DNA from 4 places in the Streptomyces sp. NPDC031210 genome. Region 4 is predicted to be linked to each of the others. Evidence: riboswitches for the same ligand, from Rfam matches in the RefSeq annotation. Region 4 holds a riboswitch; each other region holds the start of a gene.
The links. A riboswitch is a leader RNA that binds a small molecule or an ion and turns the genes downstream of it on or off. The one in region 4 is predicted to bind cobalamin.
Positions count from the first base shown of each region.

Region 1 (4,715 bases), on a different contig from region 4:
TGACCGCCCGCCATGACGCGGCCACCGCGGGCCTCGTGCTGACCCTGACCAACAAGGGCGGCGCCGACCGCCGGCTGAAGGTCACCAACGCCTACGGGGGTGCCGGCCGGACCGTCACCGTCCGCGCCGGCGCGACCGTCAGGCTCACGGTGGACCTCACCGCCGGCAAGCGGTGGTACGACGTCACGGTGGTCTGCGACAAGGACAGCGTCTTCCTGCGCCGCTTCGCCGGCCACGTCGAGAACGGCCGGCCGGGCGTCAGCGACCCGGCGATCCTGACCGGCTGACCGGCTGACCGCCGGCCAAGGCCGACCACGGGCCCCGGCCCGGACGCGAGAGGCGCGCCCGGGCCGGGGCCGTGTGCCACACCACTCCGCGGCTACGCCGGGCCGGTCACCCGGCGGACGTACGCACCTCCCGGGCGGCCGCGACCAGGTTCTCCAGCGCGGCACGCACCTCCTCCCACCGGCGGGTCTTCAGACCGCAGTCGGGATTGACCCACAGCCGCTCGGCCGGCACCGCGCCGAGTGCCGTACGCAGCAAGGCGGTCACCTCCGCCACCCCCGGCACGCGCGGGGAGTGGATGTCGTGGACGCCCGGCCCCACCTCGCGCGGGTAGCCGACGGTGGCCAGCTCCGCGGCGACCCGCATATGGGAACGGGCGGCTTCCAGGCTGATCACATCGGCGTCCAGGTCGTCTATGGCCTGGAGGATGTCCCCGAACTCCGCGTAGCACATGTGCGTATGGATCTGGGTGGCCGGGCGGGCGCCGCCGGTGCTCAGCCGGAACGCCTCGGTGGCCCAGGCCAGATACCCGGCGTGCCCGGCGGCGCGCAGCGGCAGCAGTTCCCGCAGCGCGGGCTCGTCGACCTGGATGACCGACGTCCCCGCCGCCTGGAGGTCACCGACCTCGTCGCGCAGCGCCAGCGCCACCTGGCGGGCGGTCTCGGCCGGCGGCTGGTCGTCGCGGACGAAGGACCAGGCGAGCATGGTGACCGGGCCGGTGAGCATGCCCTTGACCGGCCGGTCGGTGAGCGACTGGGCGTAGCGGGTCCAGCGCACCGTCATCGGCTCGGGCCGCGAGATGTCCCCGGCCAGGATCGGCGGCCGGACGTAGCGGGTGCCGTAGGACTGCACCCAGCCGTGCTGGGTGGCGAGGTAGCCGGTCAGCCGCTCGGCGAAGAACTGGACCATGTCATTGCGTTCGGGCTCGCCGTGGACCAGCACGTCGAGGCCGGCCTTCTCCTGGAAGGCGATGACCTCCCGGATCTCCGCCGCGACGCGCTCCTCGTAGGCGGCGGCGGAGATCCGTCCGGCCCGCAGGGCGGCGCGGGCCGTACGCAGGCCGGTGGTCTGCGGAAAGGAGCCGATGGTCGTCGTCGGCAGGACGGGCAGGCGCAGGTGGGCGCGCTGCGCCGCGGACCGCTCGGCGTACGGCTGCGCGCGGCGGCAGTCGGCGTCCGTGACGGCCGCGGCACGGGCCCGCACCACCGGGTCGCGGGTGAGCGCGGAGCCGGCCCGGGAGGCCAAGTCGGCCCGGTTGGCGCTCAGTTCGGCCGTGATGGCGCCGGTTCCCTGGTGCAGGCCGCGTGCCAGCGTGACGATCTCCGCGGTCTTCTGCCGGGCGAAGGCGAGCCAGCGGGCGACCTGCGGATCGATATCGCGCTCCGCGGTGACGTCCAGCGGGACGTGCAGCAAGGAGCACGAGGACGCCACGTCGACCCGGTCGGCGAGCCCCAGCAGGGTCCCGAGCGTGGCCAGCGACCGTTCGAAGTCGTTGATCCACACATTGCGGCCGTCGACGACCCCCGCGACCAGACGCTTGCCGGGCAGCCCGCCGACCGCCGCCAGCTCACCGAGGTTGGCGGCGGCGGGACCGGTGAAGTCGAGCGCGAGACCGTCGACGGGCGCCTTGGCCAGCACCGGCAGGGCGTCACCGAGGCGGTCGAAGTACGCGGCGACCAGCAGCTTCGGCCGGTCGGTGAGCGCGCCCAGGTCGCGGTAGGCGCGGGCCGCGGCGTTCAGTTCGGCGGGGGAGCGGTCCTGTACCAGCGCCGGTTCGTCCAACTGGACCCAGCTTGCGCCGGCGGCCCGCAGATCGGCGAGGACCTCGGCGTAGACCGGCAGCAGGCGGTCGAGCAGGGTCAGCGGTTCGAAGTCCGCCGCGACGCCGGGCGCCGGCTTGGCCAGCAGCAGATAGGTGACCGGGCCGACCAGGACCGGACGGCCCTCAAGGCCCAGCGCGACGGCTTCCCGCAGCTCGTCCACCTGCTTGCGGGAGTCCGCCGCGAACACCGTGTCCGGGCCCAACTCCGGTACCAGGTAGTGGTAGTTGGTGTTGAACCACTTGGTCATCTCCAGCGGCGCCACGTCCTGCGTGCCCCGGGCCATGGCGAAGTAGCCGTCCAGCGGGTCGGCGGCCACCGCCGCGCGGTGCCGGGCGGGGATCGCGCCCAGCATGACGCTGGTGTCCAGGACGTGGTCGTAGTACGAGAAGTCGCCCGTCGGCACCTCCCGGATGCCGGCCGCGGCCAGCTCCCGCCAGTTGCCGCGGCGCAGCGCGGCGGCGGTGTCCCGCAGGGCGCCGGCGTCGACACGGCCCTGCCAGTACCCCTCGACGGCCTTCTTCAGTTCCCGGTTCGGGCCCTGGCGCGGATAGCCGTGCACGGTGGGCCGGGCGGCGGCGGCCGCGGAGCCGGTGGTCGAGTCGGTGATCACGTAACTCTCCTTCGCGAGCGTGTCTCCTCCAGACCCCGGGACGGGTCGAGGGCGCGAAGGACGGCGAAGTGGGCGGAGCGTGGGAGTGTGCGCCCGCGCCCGCCACCTGAGACGTCCACCGACCCGCCCTCGAGGTCACCGGGATCTCCGTACGCGATCGCGCGCACGGACGCTGGCAGGTCTTCGGACTCGCGGGCACGTCTGCCGGGGCAGACATCTACTGGCCGTCGCTTCCCGGACCCGGTCGGGCCCAGTGCGTATGACGGCGGTCGTTCCCACTCACCGCTGCGGGGCAGTCCCGGATTCCCACCGGGTTCCCTCTTACGACGCGCCTGCCTGGCGGGCAGGGCGAACCAGTCGCCCGGTCAGCCTAAGCCCTGCCGTGGGTGAGCAGGCGCCGGATACGCCGAACGTCCGCGCCCGGATGGCCGGGTGGCGGTAGCCGGTGTCTAGTGGGGTGGGCGGCACGTCGGTCGGCCGCGCGCGCCGCCGCAGGGGCGGGGCGGACGGAACCGAAGGAGTGTCAAGGATGCGCAACAGCGCCAAGGGGGCCGTCATCGCGGTCACGGCCCTCGTCGCCGCGGGGATGGCCGGATGCTCGGACGACGGCGGTACGAGCAAGCCCTCCCCGTCCGCCGGCCGCACGAGCCCGGGCGCCTCGCCGTCGGGCTCTCCCTCGCCCGGCGAGGGAACCGTCGCCTCCCGCGCCGGGCGGCTCGGCCAGATCCTCGTCGACGGCCAGGGCCGCACCCTCTACCTCTTCGAGGCCGACAAGGCCGGCAAGTCCACCTGCTCGGGCGGCTGCGCCCAAGCCTGGCCACCGGCGACCGTCACCGGTACCCCGAAGGCCGGCGGCGGCGTCAAGAGCGCGCTGCTGGGCACGACGACCCGCGAGGGCGGCACGAAGGAAATCACCTACAACGGCCATCCCCTCTACTACTTCCAGGGCGACAAGCAGCCCGGCGACACCAACGGCCAGGGACTCGACCAGTTCGGCGCCAAGTGGTTCGTCCTCGACGAGGCCGGCAACAAGATCGAGAAGTCCGCCGAGGACAGCTCCACCGGGGGCGGCGGCTACTGACCACCCCGCGGGACCCCACCAGACACCACGGAGAGACCATGCCGCTCCCGCGCAGCCGGCCCCGGCGCGACACCCACCGCCCGGACCGTACGCACCGCCCGGACCCCCGCCCCCGTACCCGGCTCGCCGCGCTGGCCGCCGTCGTGTGCCTGGCCGCCCTCGCCGCCTGCTCCGACAGCGGCGGCGGGGCCGGTGCCACCGCGACGCCCTCCGGGTCGCCCACCGAGACGCCCTCCGGGTCGCCCACCGCCAACCCCTCCGGGTCGCCCACCGAGACCCCGGAGGGGAGGCAGCGGATCACCATCAAGGACTTCCGCTTCACCCCCGCGACCGTCACCGTGCGCCCCGGCGCGAAGATCACCGTCGTCAACGAGGACTCCGCCCCGCACACCCTGACGGCCGGCGGCGGCAAACCCTTCGACACCGGCCGCATCGGCCCGGACGCGACCGCCACCTTCACCGCCCCCACCGAACCCGGGGCGTACGCCTACCTCTGCTCGATCCACCCCTCCATGAAGGGCACGCTCACCGTCCGCCGGCCGTCGAGCCGCTGACCGGTGCGTCCGCCGCCCCAGACCCGCCGACCCGCTACCCGCCGACCCGCTCACCGTGAGGCTGGGAGAAGCCATGACACGAGACCTCAGCCCACCGGCGCCGGGCGCCCCGCGGGCCGGCCGGGTCGTACGCGGGATCGCGCGAGTGCTGGCGGCGGCCGGGCTGGCCGTGACCGCCTACGTCCACGCCGACCTCGCCGACCGCTACGACGCCATCACCGCGACCATCAGCCAGGGCACGCTCTTTCGGACCGAGGCCGCGCTCGCCGCCCTGGCCGCGCTGGTCGTGCTCCTGTGGCGGCGGCCCCCGGCCGACACCTTCGCCTGGCTGGTCTCGGCGGGCGCCCTCGCCCTCCTGCTCC
Region 1 is NZ_JBVIHH010000012.1:206,558-211,272, forward strand. Features, by position in the region: gene ACZ45Z_RS22740 (phosphocholine-specific phospholipase C) at 1-287, shown strand, start outside; gene metE (5-methyltetrahydropteroyltriglutamate--homocysteine S-methyltransferase) at 394-2,718, opposite strand; cobalamin riboswitch at 2,876-3,092, opposite strand; gene ACZ45Z_RS22750 (COG4315 family predicted lipoprotein) at 3,248-3,799, shown strand; gene ACZ45Z_RS22755 (cupredoxin domain-containing protein) at 3,838-4,353, shown strand; gene ACZ45Z_RS22760 (hypothetical protein) at 4,427-4,715, shown strand, end outside.
Region 1: another riboswitch for cobalamin. It lies ahead of metE (5-methyltetrahydropteroyltriglutamate--homocysteine S-methyltransferase); the one in region 4 lies ahead of nicT (Nickel transporter NicT).

Region 2 (4,715 bases), on a different contig from region 4:
ACCAGCAGGCCACCGCCGACGCCCCCACCGGGCGCCCGGAACGCTCTGTTCACCAGGTCCTCCTCATGAGCCGGGACGGTCGGCCGGTCGTGCCCCGTGCCGTGAACCGGGCGGCCAGGCGCGCCGCCGGTCCCACCGCGCGCCCCGCCGTACGCGCCGCGTCCGCCGCCCGCCGCCGCGCCGCCGCCGAGCGCGCCGCGCCCACCGCCAGCCGCCCCGCGACGGTCGTCGCCAGCGCCAGCGCGCTGACCCGGCGCGAGAGCCGGACCGCCCGCTCGATGTCGGCGACCGCGACCGGCGGCGCGCCGCCGTTGAGCACCGGCCGGTGCTCGACCCGCCCGCCGTACGCCAGCGTGCCGCCCAGCCGGATGCCCAGGGCGCCCGCGAACGACGCCTCCACCGGGCCCGCGTTGGGGCTCGGGTGCGCGCCGCCGTCGGCCCGCCAGGCCCGCAGCGCGCCGCGCCGGTCGTCGGCCGCCAGCACCGTCAGCGCGGCGGTCAGCCGGGAGCCGGGCCAGCCCGCCACGTCGTCCAGCCGGGCCGCGGCCCAGCCGAACCGGCGGTAGCGCGGCGACTTGTGGCCCACCATGGCGTCCAGGGTGTTCACGGCCCGGAACGCCACCAGTCCGGGTACGCCGCCCAGCGCGCCCCACACCAGCGCGCCCACGACCGCGTCCGAGGTGTTCTCCGCGACCGACTCGACCACCGCCCGGGCCATCTGCGGCCCGTCCAGCGCCTGCGGGTCGCGTCCGCACAAATGGGGCAGCCGCTCCCGGGCCACCTCCAGGTCACCGGCCGTCAGGGCGCCGCCGACGGCCCGCGCCTCGCGGCCGAGCGAGGTGCCGCCCAGCACCGCCCAGACGGTCGCCGCGGTCAGGGCGACCCCGGCGGTGCGACAGGTGGGGGAGGCACCGCGTACGGCGCGGTCGGCCAGCGCGGCGGCGGCGGCCGCGCCCCCCGCGCACACCAGGGCGTGGGCCGTACCGTAACCGCGGTGATCGCGCCACAGCCCGCGCTCCACGGCGCCCGCCGCCCGGCCGAACGCGGCGACCGGATGCCCGCGCCGGGGATCGGCCGCGATCAGGTCGCCGAGAAAGCCGAGGGCCGCGCCGCACGCGTACGTGACGTGTTCGGCACGCATCCGATCAGACCGCCGTCAGCCCTCGAAGGGATGCTGCGACGGCGCTCAGGGTGGCTCTCGAACTGCTGCCGGGCATGGCGGTATGTCCTCACTCAGGGTCCGCGCCCTGGCTCGACGTGACGGCGACGAGAGTCTCCTGGCTCCCCGGATCGGCGTTTCCCCCGGCCTTCCAGTCCGTACGCACGCGACCTGACGGGCGTGCGCGAGGCGGGCCGTGACCTTCTGTGGAGGAACGCTCCCCGGTGACAGTGGCGGGACCGCGCCGGATTCTCACCGGACTTCCTCATCTGTCGCCGAATGGCTCCGGCAGTCCACCACGGCCCGCGAATGCCCGTCAACTTCCCGCTTGACCTGCGACGCTGCCGTCCGGCACGGGTTGTGGCGCACGCCACAGCGTGGTCCGTACGTCACGGACGGTTGCCCGCGCACCTGATTCCACGTCACTATCTGGGGGCACGGCGGGCGATGATGCCGCCGGAAGGGGGCCGGGGGATGCCGCACAGCGCTGACCGTCAAGAGATCCGCATCCGGATCACGGGTACGCACAATCCGCACCAGGACATCGAAGACCTCAAGGCGTGGCTGGAGCGCGAGCCCTGGCTGAGCGACCAGCCGCACGACTGGGCCCTGCGGCCGCGCCCGGCCGGCCAGGACGCCGGCCCGGACGAACCGGACCTCGGCGACATGGCCGTGGGGGTGGACGACCTGGTCCTCGTCATCGTCGGCGCGTTCGCCGCCGAACTCGCCAAGGGCCTGGGCATCGCCCTGCGGGAGTGGCTGCGCCGGCGCAAGGACGAACGCGCGGCGGGCGAGGAGCCCGCCGTGGCCGTCGGCGGCGATGACGGTCTGACCGCCCTCGACGAGGGGCCCGTGGGCACCGATCCCGCCGGGCCCGGACCCGGCAGCCCCGACCCCGGCACCTCCGATCCCGGCAGGCCCGCGAACGAGGGTGGCAGCACCCGCGAGGGCTGAGCCGGATGTCCGAATACGACGCACGGGGCAAGACCAACCGGGCGCTGCTGATCTGTGTCAGCGACTACCGCAACCTGCCCGCCCTGCCCGCGGTGGAGGACAACGCCGAGGAGCTCAAACGCGTCCTGGTCGACCCCGCCACCGACCTGTTCACCGAGGACGAGGTCGTCATCTGCCGGCCCCAGGAGCCGTGGGAGGTCGAGCAGGCGCTGGACGCCGTCGCCGGCGAGGCGCGCGGCCTGCTGCTGGTGTACTTCTCCGGCCACGGGCTGGTCGGCCGCGACGGCGGCGACCTGCAACTGCTGGTCGGCGCCTCGGAGACCCGGCAGCGCCACAAGACCGTCTCCTGGCAGGGCATGGTGCTGTCCTACCTCGACAACGCGCGCGCCGACCGGATCGTGATCGTCCTGGAGTGCTGCTACTCCGGAAACGCCGACGAGACCTTCCACTCCCGCCGCAAACCCATGTCGCTGCTGATGGCCGCCCAGCCCAACCGCCGCATCTTCAGCGGCGACGAACCGGCCGGCGGCAGCCTCTTCACCCGCGCCGCCGTGGAAATCCTGGAAACCGGCATACCGGGCAAGCAGTTCGTCACCTTCGAGGACCTCGTCCGCGCGCTGCGCGAACGGCTCGCCCACGAGCGGACCCCCATGGGCGACGTGTGGGAGCCGCGCTCCGCCAAGCAGAACACCGTCGACGACGTCGTCCTCTCCTTCGCCACGCCCGGCACCCGGCCGCCCACCCCGCTGCGCGTCCGCCTGCGCCGCCGCCTCAACCCCCACGCCCCCCGCCGCCGGAAGCGGCCCGTCCCCCGCCCGCTGAAAGTCCTGACCGCCCTGGCGGCCGTCCTCGGGCTGACCGCCGGCGGCCTCGTCGCCCTGGACGCTCTGCGGGCGGAGCGGGACTGCCCGCCCGCCCTGGAATTACGGCTGCTCACCGCCCCAGAGGCCGAACCCGCCCTGCGCCGGGCCGCCTTCGCCTACGAGATGTCCGCCCGCAACACCCAGCCGCTCGACGGCGAGGACGACCTGCCCGAGGGCTGCCGGCGGGCCCAGATCACCGTCTACTCCGCCGCCAAGGACGAGGTCGACCAGGGCTTCGCCGCCGCCGACCGCTGGCAGGGCGCGGCCCACGGCGCCGGCGGGCCGGCCAAGGACGCCAAGGGTGCCAAGGGCGCCGACGACCCGCTCCACCGGCCCGGCCCGCAACCGGACCTGTGGATCCCCGAATCGACCGCCGACTACGAGGAAGCCCGCCGCGGCATGCCCGCCGGCGGCTCCCCGGCGGCCCTGCACAACACCGGCCCGGTCGCCTACACCCCGCTCGTCGTCGGCATCCCGGCCGACCGGCGCCTGGACGACGTCGAACAGGTCGGCGCCTCCTGGCGGGAACTGCTCAGCGGCACCGACAGCGACCACCGCGGCCTCAAACTCCTGCGCCCCAGCCCCGTCCTGTCCGGCACCGGCCTGCTGCACACCATCGGCCTCTACCTCGCCAACGACGGCACCCGGATCGGCCCGGCGGGCACCCCCGACCCCTCCCTCGCCCAGGACGCCGAACGCCGGCTGTCCGCCCCCGGCAGCCAGTACGCCGGCAGCACCGAGCTGTTGTGCTCACTGCGCCCGGGACCGGGCCGGCCCGGCACCGCGGCCGGCACCGGGCAGGCCGCCCGCTCGGCGCCCCTGGTCTCGGAGAAGTCCCTCGCCGACTTCAACCTCGGCCGCGCCATCGGCAGTTGCCCGGCCCTGAACGCCCCGCTCGCCCCCGGCGACCGGTACGCCGCCTACTACCCCAAGAACGTCCCGGCGCTCGACCACCCCCTGATCCGCGTCGACTGGCAGGGCGCCGCGGACGCCGTCCCCCGGCGGGCCGCGGCCGACAGCTTCGGCCGGTGGCTGCGCGACCCGGCGGGCGGCCTGCCCCTGATGAGCGCGCAGGGCTACCGCGCGGTGCCCGGCACGGACGGCACGGTGCCCGCGCCGTCGCCCGGCTCGCCGCTGCTCGACCACCGCGCCGACACCGACCTCGGCGCGCCCGCCACCGCGTTCACCGGCGGCGGGGACCAGGTGGCCCGCGTCCGGGACGGCTACGACAAGGCCCAGCGCCCCAGCCGGCTGCTGATCCTCTTCGACACCTCCACCTCCATGGCCGACGGCGGCAAGCTCCCCCTCGCCCTCAGCGCGGCCGGCCGGGCGCTGGAAATGGTGGGCGCCCACCACACGTACGGCCTGTGGACCTTCCCCGACCGCGCGCACCCGGCGGACCCGGGCGCGGTCCGCCGCGTCGTCCCGCTCGGCAGCGCCGACCCGGCGGCGGGCAAGGCGGCGCTGGAGCGCATCGCGAAGGGCGAACTGGTCGACCACGGCGCCGCGATGGAAGAGGCCCTGACCGCCGCCGTCCGCGAGATGAGGAAGTCCACCGGCACCAACAACGCCATCGTGCTCGTCCTCGACGAGGACGACGGCGGGCCGCGGCGCGCGGCCGGCGTCGAGCGGACCCTGAACGCCCTGTTGAAGGAGGGCCCTCAGGTACCCGTGCTGATGCTCGTGATGGGCAGATCCGGCTGCGACTCCTTCACCCTCCAGGGCCTCGCCGGCGCCTC
Region 2 is NZ_JBVIHH010000011.1:249,084-253,798, forward strand. Features, by position in the region: gene ACZ45Z_RS21655 (cobyric acid synthase) at 1-53, opposite strand, end outside; gene ACZ45Z_RS21660 (cobalamin biosynthesis protein) at 50-1,141, opposite strand; cobalamin riboswitch at 1,252-1,472, opposite strand; gene ACZ45Z_RS21665 (hypothetical protein) at 1,634-2,113, shown strand; gene ACZ45Z_RS21670 (caspase family protein) at 2,119-4,715, shown strand, end outside.
Region 2: another riboswitch for cobalamin. It lies ahead of ACZ45Z_RS21660 (cobalamin biosynthesis protein); the one in region 4 lies ahead of nicT (Nickel transporter NicT).

Region 3 (4,715 bases), on a different contig from region 4:
GACCAGCCGCTCCTCGATGTGGTCGGCTCGCAGGTGCGCGGCGGCGATCGAGCGGGCGATGGAACGGCCGTGGCGGGCGCTGTGGTACGCCACCACATCGGCCGACGCGATGACCTCGACGGCGCGCACCGTCATCAGGGAGGGGTCGCCGGGCCCGAGCCCGACGCCGTACAGCTTCCCGCTCATTCCGTCTCACTCGCTATCGCGTTGATCGCGGCGGCGGCCATGGCGCTGCCGCCCCGCCGGCCGCGGACTACCAGGTGGTCGAGGTCCGACTCGGTCAGCGCGTCCTTGGACTCGGCCGCGCCGATGAAGCCGACGGGTATGCCGATGACGGCGGCCGGCCGCGGCGCGCCCTCCCTGATCATCTCCAGGAGGCGGAACAGCGCGGTGGGCGCGTTGCCGATGGCGACGACCGCCCCTTCGAGGCGGTCGCGCCACAGCTCCAGCGCGGCGGCGCTGCGGGTGGTGCCCAGTTCGGCGGCGAGCGCGGGCACGGACGGGTCGGAGAGCGTGCAGAGCACGTCGTTGTCCGCGGGCAGCCGCTTGCGGGTGACGCCGCTGGCGACCATCTGCGCGTCGCACAGGATCGGCGCGCCGGCCCGCAGGGCGGCGCGGGCGCGGGAGACGACCTGGGGGGTGTGGGCCAGGTCGCGGACGAGGTCGACCATGCCGCAGGCGTGGATCATCCGCACGGCGACCTGGCTGACGTCGGCGGGCAGGCCCGCGAGATCCGCCTCGGCGCGGATGGTGGCAAAGGACTGGCGGTAGATCTCCGCGCCGTCCTTCTCGTAGTCGAACACTCTGCTCTCGCTCATTTCGTCGGGGTGTTACGGGCCTGGGAGACGGCGGCCGGCAGTGCGGTGTGCGTCGTCGATACGGGCCGGGCCGCGTCGCCGCGCCGGACGGTCACCTCGTAGGTGCCCTCGCCGGTCGCCACCACGTCCACCCAGTCGCCCTGCGGATGGCCGCAGCGGCGTGCGCAGCCCGACCAGTGGACGGGCAGGCCGCCGGCGCCCGGGGCGACGTCCGCCCGGACGTCCGAGAGGGACTTCGCGCAGCCCGGGCGGCCCGTGCACGCGCCGACGCCCAGCCAGGGGGAATCCGTACGGGTGAGGAACCCGGCGGCGTCCAGGGCGGCCAGCCGGTCCCGCGCGGCGGCCGGGCCGGGGAAGCCGGGGACGACGAAGCCGCGCCACGGGGTGACGCGGATCTCGCCGGCCGGGGCGGGCAGCAGGGCGCGCAACTGCGCCGTGGTCACCCGGCCGAGCGGCGCGACGACCGAGACGGCACCGGTGCCGACGATCCCGGGCCGCGGCGGCTTGCCCGTCAGGAGGAGCCTGTTCGACTTGACCGGCCCGTCCGGCCCGTCCGGCCCGTCCGTCACGAGAGACCCGTCCGACCCGTCCGCCGCCCCCGTCACCGGTACGCAGGCGATCCCCCGCCGCCCCAGATGTCCCGTCACGTCCACGTCCTGCCCATCGGGCAGCTCCCGCACGCGCCAGGCGCCGGTGCCCGCCTCCCGCGCGGCCGCCAGGAACGCCTCCGCGGCGGCGAGCGCGGCCCGCGGCGCGTCGGCCGCGGCCACCCGGCACACCACCCGGGCCCCGACGCCTACCAGCGCCCGCCCGTCCGCTGCTGCGAGCAAGGTCACATCGGCGCCGAGCCCCGCCACGTCCCCGCGCCCGTCGTCCACGGCGAACAGGAACCGGCCCGACAACGCCGTCGTCCACTCCTCGGCGCACAGCAGCGCATCGAGCCGCGCGGCCCACAACCGCACGTCCGCGCGGCCCACTTGGTCCAGGCCCGTCAGCGGTGAGACGACCATGTTGCGGACCCGCTCGTGCCGCTCGGAGGGCAGCAGGCCGGCCTCCCGCCACAACCGAGCCAGTTCGCCGCCGCAGTCGTCGCCGAGGCCGCGCAGCTCGATGTTGCCGCGCGAGGTGATGCCGAGATGGCCGTCGCCGAGCCGGTCGGCCGCGTCGGCCAGCACCGAGAGCTGATGCGGCGTCAGAAACCCCAGGGGGACGCGCAGTCGTGCCAGGGCGCCGTCGTCGGCCCGGTGCAGCCGCAGCGCACCGGGGCAGGCGTCGCCGCGGTCCCGTACGGGGGAGGTCCCCGGGCCCGGGGGTTTCGGCGAGGTGGGCGGCATGGCGGCGAGCATACCCACGACCTTCCAGGGGGCCGCCCGCCCGATACCGGCCAGGATCTACTATGCAGACGGCACAGGGTCCCAGGGCCCTAGGGAGGAAGCCCGGTGAGAATCCGGCGCGGTCCCGCCACTGTGAATCCGGCCACCGCCGGGCGAGCCAGGAACTCCCGCCGTCCATCCGACCACCCGGGGCGCGGACACCCCGAGGAAGGCCTGCGCCCGCATGCTTCTGCTGTTGTCGACCTCCGACACCGACCTGCTCAGCGCCCGCGCTGCCGCCGGCCCCGTGCCCTACCGGCTCGCCAACCCCGCCCGCCTCGACCTCGCCGAGCTGCCGGCCCTCCTGGACGGCACCGACCTCGTCGTCGTACGCCTCCTGGGCGGCATCCGCGCCTGGCAGGAGGGCCTGGACCTGCTGCTCGCCGAGGACCAGCACCGGCCGGTGATCGTCCTGACCGGTGAACAGGCCCCCGACGCCCAGCTCATGGAGCAGTCCACGGTCCCCGTCGGCACCGCGGCCGAGGCGCACGCCTACCTCGCGCACGGCGGCCCCGCCAACCTCGACCAGCTCGCCCGCTTCCTGTCCGACACGGTGCTGCTGACCGGCCACGGCTTCGACCCGCCCGCGCCCGCCCCCACCTGGGGAGAGCTGGAGCGCCCGGCCGCCGCGGACGCGAGCGTCACCCCCGGCCCGGCCGTCCGCCCGCTCATCGCCGTGCTCTACTACCGCGCCCACCACATGAGCGGCAACACCGCCTTCATCGACGCGCTGTGCACCCAGATCGAGGCCGCCGGCGGCCGCCCGCTGCCGCTGTTCGTCGCCTCGCTGCGCGCCCCCGAGCCGGAGCTGATCGACGCGCTGCGGCCGGCCGACGCCATCGTCACCACCGTCCTGGCCGCCGGCGGCACCAAGCCCGCCGCGGCCTCCGCCGGCGGCGACGACGAGTCCTGGGACGCCGGCGCGCTGGCCGCCCTGGACGTGCCGATCCTCCAGGCGCTGTGCCTGACCGGCTCGCGCGCCTCCTGGGAGGAGAACGACGAGGGGCTGTCCCCGCTGGACGCCGCCTCCCAGATCGCCGTCCCCGAGTTCGACGGCCGCCTGATCACCGTCCCGTTCTCCTTCAAGGAGGTCGACGAGGACGGCCTGCCGGTCTACGCCGCCGACCCCGAGCGGGCCGCCCGCGTGGCCGGCATCGCCGTACGCCACGCCCGCCTGCGCCACATCCCGGCGCCCGACAAGCGCCTCGCGCTCGTCCTGTCCGCCTACCCCACCAAGCACTCCCGCATCGGCAACGCCGTCGGCCTGGACACCCCGGCCAGCGCCGTCGCGCTCCTGCGCCGGCTGCGGGCGGACGGCTACGACTTCGGCGCCGAGGAGGTGCCCGGCCTCGCCTCCGGCGACGGCGACGAGCTGATCTACGCCCTCATCGAAGCCGGCGGCCACGACCAGGAGTGGCTCACCGAGGAGCAGCTCAGCCGCAACCCGGTCCGTATCCCGGCCGCCGACTACAAGCGCTGGTACGCGACGCTGCCCGAGGAGCTCCGCTCGGCCGTCGAGGAGCACTGGGGCCCGCCGCCCGGCGAGATGTTCCTCGACCGCAGCCACGTGGGCGAGCCCGGCCGCGACCCCGAGGGCGACATCGTCCTCGCGGCCCTGCGCCGCGGCAATCTGCTGATCCTCATCCAGCCGCCGCGCGGCTTCGGCGAGAACCCGATCGCGATCTACCACGACCCCGATCTGCCGCCGTCGCACCACTACTTGGCCGCCTACCGCTGGATCGCCGCCTCCCAGGAGGACGGCGGCTTCGGCGCGGACGCGATGGTCCACCTCGGCAAGCACGGCAACCTGGAGTGGCTGCCCGGCAAGAACGCGGGCCTGTCCGCCGCCTGCGGCCCGGACGCCGCGCTCGGCGACCTCCCCCTGATCTACCCGTTCCTGGTCAACGACCCGGGCGAGGGCACCCAGGCCAAGCGCCGCGTGCACGCCACCCTCGTCGACCACCTCGTCCCGCCGATGGCCCGCGCCGAGTCCTACGGCGACATCGCGCGCCTGGAGCAACTCCTCGACGAGTACGCGGCGATCTCCGCCATGGACCCGGCCAAGCTGCCCGCCATCCGCGCCCAGATCTGGACGCTGATCCAGGCCGCCAAGCTCGACCACGACCTGGGGCTTGAGGACCGCCCCGACGACGACGGCTTCGACGACTTCCTGCTGCACGTCGACGGCTGGCTGTGCGAGGTCAAGGACGCCCAGATCCGTGACGGGCTGCACGTCCTGGGCGGCGCGCCCGAGGGCCCGGCCCGGGTCAACCTGGTCCTGGCGATCCTGCGCGCCCGGCAGATCTGGGGCGGCACCACCGCGCTGCCGGGTCTGCGCGAGGCGCTCGGCCTGGACGAGTCCGCCGCCACCCGCACCACCGCCGACGACACCGAGGAGCGCGCCCGCGCCCTCGTCCAGGCGATGGAGGACGCCGGCTGGGACCCGGCCGCCGCGCCGCGGGTCGCCGACCGGGTCCCCGACGCGCAGCGGGAGCAGGTCGCCGCCATCCTCACGTTCGCGGCC
Region 3 is NZ_JBVIHH010000015.1:90,036-94,750, reverse strand. Features, by position in the region: gene ACZ45Z_RS25670 (precorrin-2 C(20)-methyltransferase) at 1-186, opposite strand, end outside; gene ACZ45Z_RS25665 (precorrin-8X methylmutase) at 183-803, opposite strand; gene ACZ45Z_RS25660 (cobalamin biosynthesis protein CobG) at 815-2,152, opposite strand; cobalamin riboswitch at 2,211-2,335, shown strand; gene cobN (cobaltochelatase subunit CobN) at 2,376-4,715, shown strand, end outside.
Region 3: another riboswitch for cobalamin. It lies ahead of cobN (cobaltochelatase subunit CobN); the one in region 4 lies ahead of nicT (Nickel transporter NicT).

Region 4 (4,715 bases):
GCCAAGCGAGCGGCCGCAGCGAGATCCGGGTGTCCCGCTCACTGCGCCCCTCCTCATTCACCAGCCCCGACGGCCGAGCCAACAAGTCGGGCCACACGGTCACCGCGACCCCGTAGACCGCCGTACCAACCCCCACCGCCCGCAAAAGCCCAACTCTCATCCGTCCCACACCACCCGTCCTCCCACCCGTACCCGACACACCGTCCCACTCCCCTCCCAACCACCGAAGCAGACCCTACCGACCAAAACCACACCATTAACCTGATATCACCCTCCATCCCCTCAACCCTCCTCACCTCACCCCCCGTCAATCCCCCACCTCAGAACCAACTCAAGCCCAACCCCCACCACCCACCGCCCAACGCGCCGAACACTCCCACCCCCAACTCATCCCAACCCCACCGCACTCCACCGCCGCAACCCCACCCCAACTCAACCAATGCCCACCCAAACCCCCTTCCCAAACGACATCATCGATGTCATTCTGACACCATGAGTGTCGTTGAGACGGATGCGGATGCGGATGCGGATGGCGGGAACGGCCAAGCCCCCACCGAAGACCTTCTGTACGGCGTCATCCGCCGCCTGTGGCCCCTCCACCGCACGGTCGTGCGCGCGGTGGAGCGCGAGCTGGCGGGCACGGGCATGACCGCCGGTGAACACGCCCTGCTGGACGCGCTGCGCGCCGAAGGCCCCCGCACCGTCCCGCAGTTGGCCAGGAGCCTGGGTCTCGACCGGCAGCCGGTGCAGCGCTGGGTGAATCACGCGGCGGAGCTCGGCCTGGTCGTCACGGCGCCGAATCCGGCACACCGCCGCTCCTCCCTGATCCGGCTGACCGCCGAGGGCGGCGAGGTGGTGCGCGGGATACAGGAGTGGGAGGCCGCGGAGCTGCGGCGCGGCCTGGCCGATCTCACCGCCGAGGACGTCAGCACCGCCGTGCGCGTACTCGACAGGCTGGGCGAGGAGTTCCGGCACCTGGCGAACGGCTCACGCGTTCCCCCGGAGGAAGCCGACAGTACGGACACCCCAGACACCCCGCCCGCCCCACCCCCCGCTCCACCACACCCCCCACGCTCCTCACACCCGCCCTACCCGCCACACCAAGGACGGCACGCAGAATGACCCACGGTTTCAGCGCCTGGTCCGAAATCGACAACGGCATCGTGCCGGTCGAAGACGGCGAGCTGTTCTACGAAACGGCCGGTTCGGGTCCCGCCGTGGTCCTGCTGCACGGTGGCATGCTCGACCAGCACATGTGGGACGAACAGTTCGCCTGGCTCGTGAACTCCGGCCTGCGCGCGATCCGTTACGACGCTCGCGGTCACGGCCTCTCCTCCACGGTCGCCGGGGACTACTCCCCCCACGACGACCTCGTGGCCCTCCTCGACGCTCTCGACGTCCCCAGCGCCGTCCTCGTCGGCCTCTCCCACGGCGCACGCGTCGCACTCGACACGGCCCTGGCCCACCCGGACCGGGTCACGGCTCTCGCACTGGCCTCACCGGGCATCAGCGGTCGCGCCTTCACCGACCCGTTCCTCCTGGCGCACATCAAGGAACAGGTAGCGGCGATCGGGGCTCCGGACGGCGTCGAGCGCTACGTCGAGCATTTCCTGCGCATGTGGGTGGACGGACCGCACCGCGAACCTTCCGCCGTCCACCCGGGGTTGCGCGAGCGCCTGCGCGCCTCCGCCGAGGCCAACGTCGAAGTCCACGCCGACGACCGGGGCACCGGAATTCCGCTGGAGGTGGGCGCGGCCTCCCGTCTCGGCGAAATACGGGTACCGACCGTCGTCTTCGACGGCGACCTCGACAGCAGCGACATATCCGCCAACGCCCACGCCCTCGCACTCGCCGTCCCGGGCGCCCGAAGAGTCCGCATACCGGGCGCCGCCCACATGGTCAATCTGGAGAACACCGCCCACTTCGACCAGGAACTCCACACCTTCCTGTCGTCCCTGCCCTACTGACCCGCCCCGCCCCCGCAGCCCTCCCACCTGCGCCCCTGCCCTCTCCCTCTCCCCCTCCCTCTCCCCCTTGCCAGCTAGAGTGGTCGGGCCGTGGTGTTCGGGAAGACCGGTGACGGACCTTGGGTCCCAGGCCGGAGCGGCCCTCGCCACTGTGATCGGGGAGTTTCCGGCCCTTCTCCGTATGCGCACGGCGCGCGTACGGCGCCACTGACCGCAGCCCGCGGCCGGGAAGGCGGGCCGGACGCGGCCACCCGTAAGCCAGGAGACCGGCCACGGCATCTCACGAACTGATCCACGAGGTGCTGGAGCGTGACCGCCGGATGGCCCTGCCCACCGATACCCGAACCGTCCCTGCCCCCACGGCGGCCACGCCGTTCCGCTGGCGCCGGCAGGACACCGTCCGTACCGCCGGCCTGATGGCCGTCATAGCCGGCCTGCACGTCGTCGCCTTCGGCGTGCTCTTCCTCCTCGTCGTCCCGGGCCACTACGCCGTGGGAACCCAGGCGTTCGGCGTCGGGCTCGGCGTCACCGCGTACACCCTCGGCATGCGGCACGCCTTCGACGCCGACCACATCGCCGCGATCGACAACACCACCCGCAAGCTGATGGCCGACGGCAAGCGACCCATCTCGGTGGGTTTCTGGTTCGCCCTCGGCCACTCCAGCGTCGTCGTGGTGATGGCCGCGCTGGTGGCGGGCGGGGCCCAACTCGCCGGCACGCTGCTCAACGACTCCTCACGCACCCACCAAATTCTGGGCACGGTCGGCACGACCGTCTCCGGTACGTTCCTCTACCTCATCGCCGCGCTCAACCTCGTCGCCCTGGCCGGCATCTGGCGGGTCTTCCGCGGCATGCGCGACGGCCGCTTCGACGAGAGCGAGCTGGAGCAGCAACTCGACTCCCGCGGCTTCATGAACCGCGTCCTGGGACGGTTCACCCGGTCGATCTCCCGTCCCGGCCAGATGTTCCCGCTCGGCTTTCTCTTCGGGCTCGGTTTCGACACCGCCACCGAAGTGACGCTGATGGTGATGGCGGGCAGCGGCGCCGCGGCCGGCCTCCCCTGGTACGCCGTCCTGTGCCTGCCCCTGCTGTTCGCCGCCGGAATGAGCCTCTTCGACACCCTCGACGGCACGTTCATGAACTTCGCCTACCAGTGGGCGTTCTCCAACCCGGTGCGGAAGGTCTTCTACAACCTCACCATCACCGGCCTGTCGATCGCCGTCGCCTTCTTCATCGGCACCATCGAGCTGGTAACCGTCCTGCACGACAAGCTCGCCCTCAACGACCCGCTGACCACCTGGATTTCCGCCCTCGACCTCGACAACGTCGGCTTCGTCATCGTCGGCCTCTTCGTAATCGTCTGGGCCGCGGCCCTCACCTACTGGCACCTGGCCAACGTCGAAAAACGCTGGTCGGCCCGCACCGGCCCGAGCGAACCGTAAACCGGTGGAACCCCAGCCCATACCTCACGGCCCGCCCGTCGAGCCGTCCCCACGTCGAAGAGCCCTCGACGACACCCTGAGCGCACACGCTCCCCGCACGGCCCCCGACTCATCGGTCACCGATCACCGATCACCAAGAAGTCGATCTCCAAAACCACCCGACCGCGAAAAGACCCCGCGCCTTGATCGCTACAGGGTCTTTTGCGTGCTGGGGCAACGGGGGCAAAGACGGACTTGAACCGCCGACATCTGCTTTGCAAGAGCTGTTAATCACCATGGCTCGACTGGAGAATCACGATGTCACCGTTCGCCCAGGCCAAAGCCGCATTCTGTCCCCCACCCGCCCCCGGATAGGGATGCACTGACTCGCGCACGGCTGCTCGCGTATCAGGCCCAGGCTGCGAGGAGGTCCTCGGGGAGGAGGTGAGGATCCCGTTGACTGTCCCACCGCTGCGGGTGACGGCGAGCAGGGGGGTGTCATCGTCGGCGCCGGGGAGTTGGGAGCGGTGGGTGATGAGCCGGGAGAGGTCGCGGTGGTCGAAGGGCTTGTTCTCCAGCCATTTGATTGACCCAGCGAAGGTGATGTTCTTGGCGATGGGCGAGCAATCCGCGCCGATGAGGTCGATCTCCGGGTCGTTGGTGCGGGTCCAGTAGCCGCCGACAACGTTGGTGCCTTCCGGGAGCCGGTCGTCGGCCAGGCGCCAGAGGGCTTCGCGGATGACGGGTTCGATGGCCCGGCCGCGCCAGGATGTCCAACTGGTGCGGATGGAGTCGAGGACGCGGTCGCCCCGCCCGCGTTCGACGGCGGGGATGCCGGGTCCGATGAAGGAGAGCCAGAAGCGCAGGTAGGGGTCGTCGATGCGGTAGCGGGTCTCGCGGCTGGGCTTGGTGGACAGGGGCAGATCGGCTGCGACCATGCGGCGTGTGGTGAGCAGCTCCAGGGAGCGTTTTACGGAGCCGGGGTTGAGGTCACCGGCTGCCCGGCCGATGAGGGTGAAGGTACGTTCGCCGTGGCCGATGACACCGAGCACGGTGCGGGCCTGCGCCTCGGTGGGGAATTCGGCGGCGAGGGCGCGCTCGCCGCTGACGAGCAGGGCCGAGGTGGGCTTGCGCAGGGCCTGCTGCAGGTAGTCCCAGAGGCCGGCGCCGTGCGGCCATTCCTCCAGGATCAGGGGGAGTCCGCCAGAGATCAGATAGGCGTCGAAGGCGTCGGCCGGAGGCAGGTCGAGCGTGGTGGCAACGTCGCGAGGGGTGAGCGGGGGAACGACCATCTCGGTGCCGCGCTGGTAAAAGGGCCGTCCGTAGG
Region 4 is NZ_JBVIHH010000002.1:679,190-683,904, reverse strand. Features, by position in the region: gene ACZ45Z_RS06740 (hypothetical protein) at 1-160, opposite strand, end outside; gene ACZ45Z_RS06735 (MarR family winged helix-turn-helix transcriptional regulator) at 493-1,122, shown strand; gene ACZ45Z_RS06730 (alpha/beta fold hydrolase) at 1,119-1,967, shown strand; cobalamin riboswitch at 2,042-2,256, shown strand; gene nicT (Nickel transporter NicT) at 2,288-3,409, shown strand; tRNA gene ACZ45Z_RS06720 (tRNA-OTHER) at 3,629-3,722, opposite strand; partial or broken gene ACZ45Z_RS06715 (ATP-binding protein) at 3,797-4,715, opposite strand, start outside.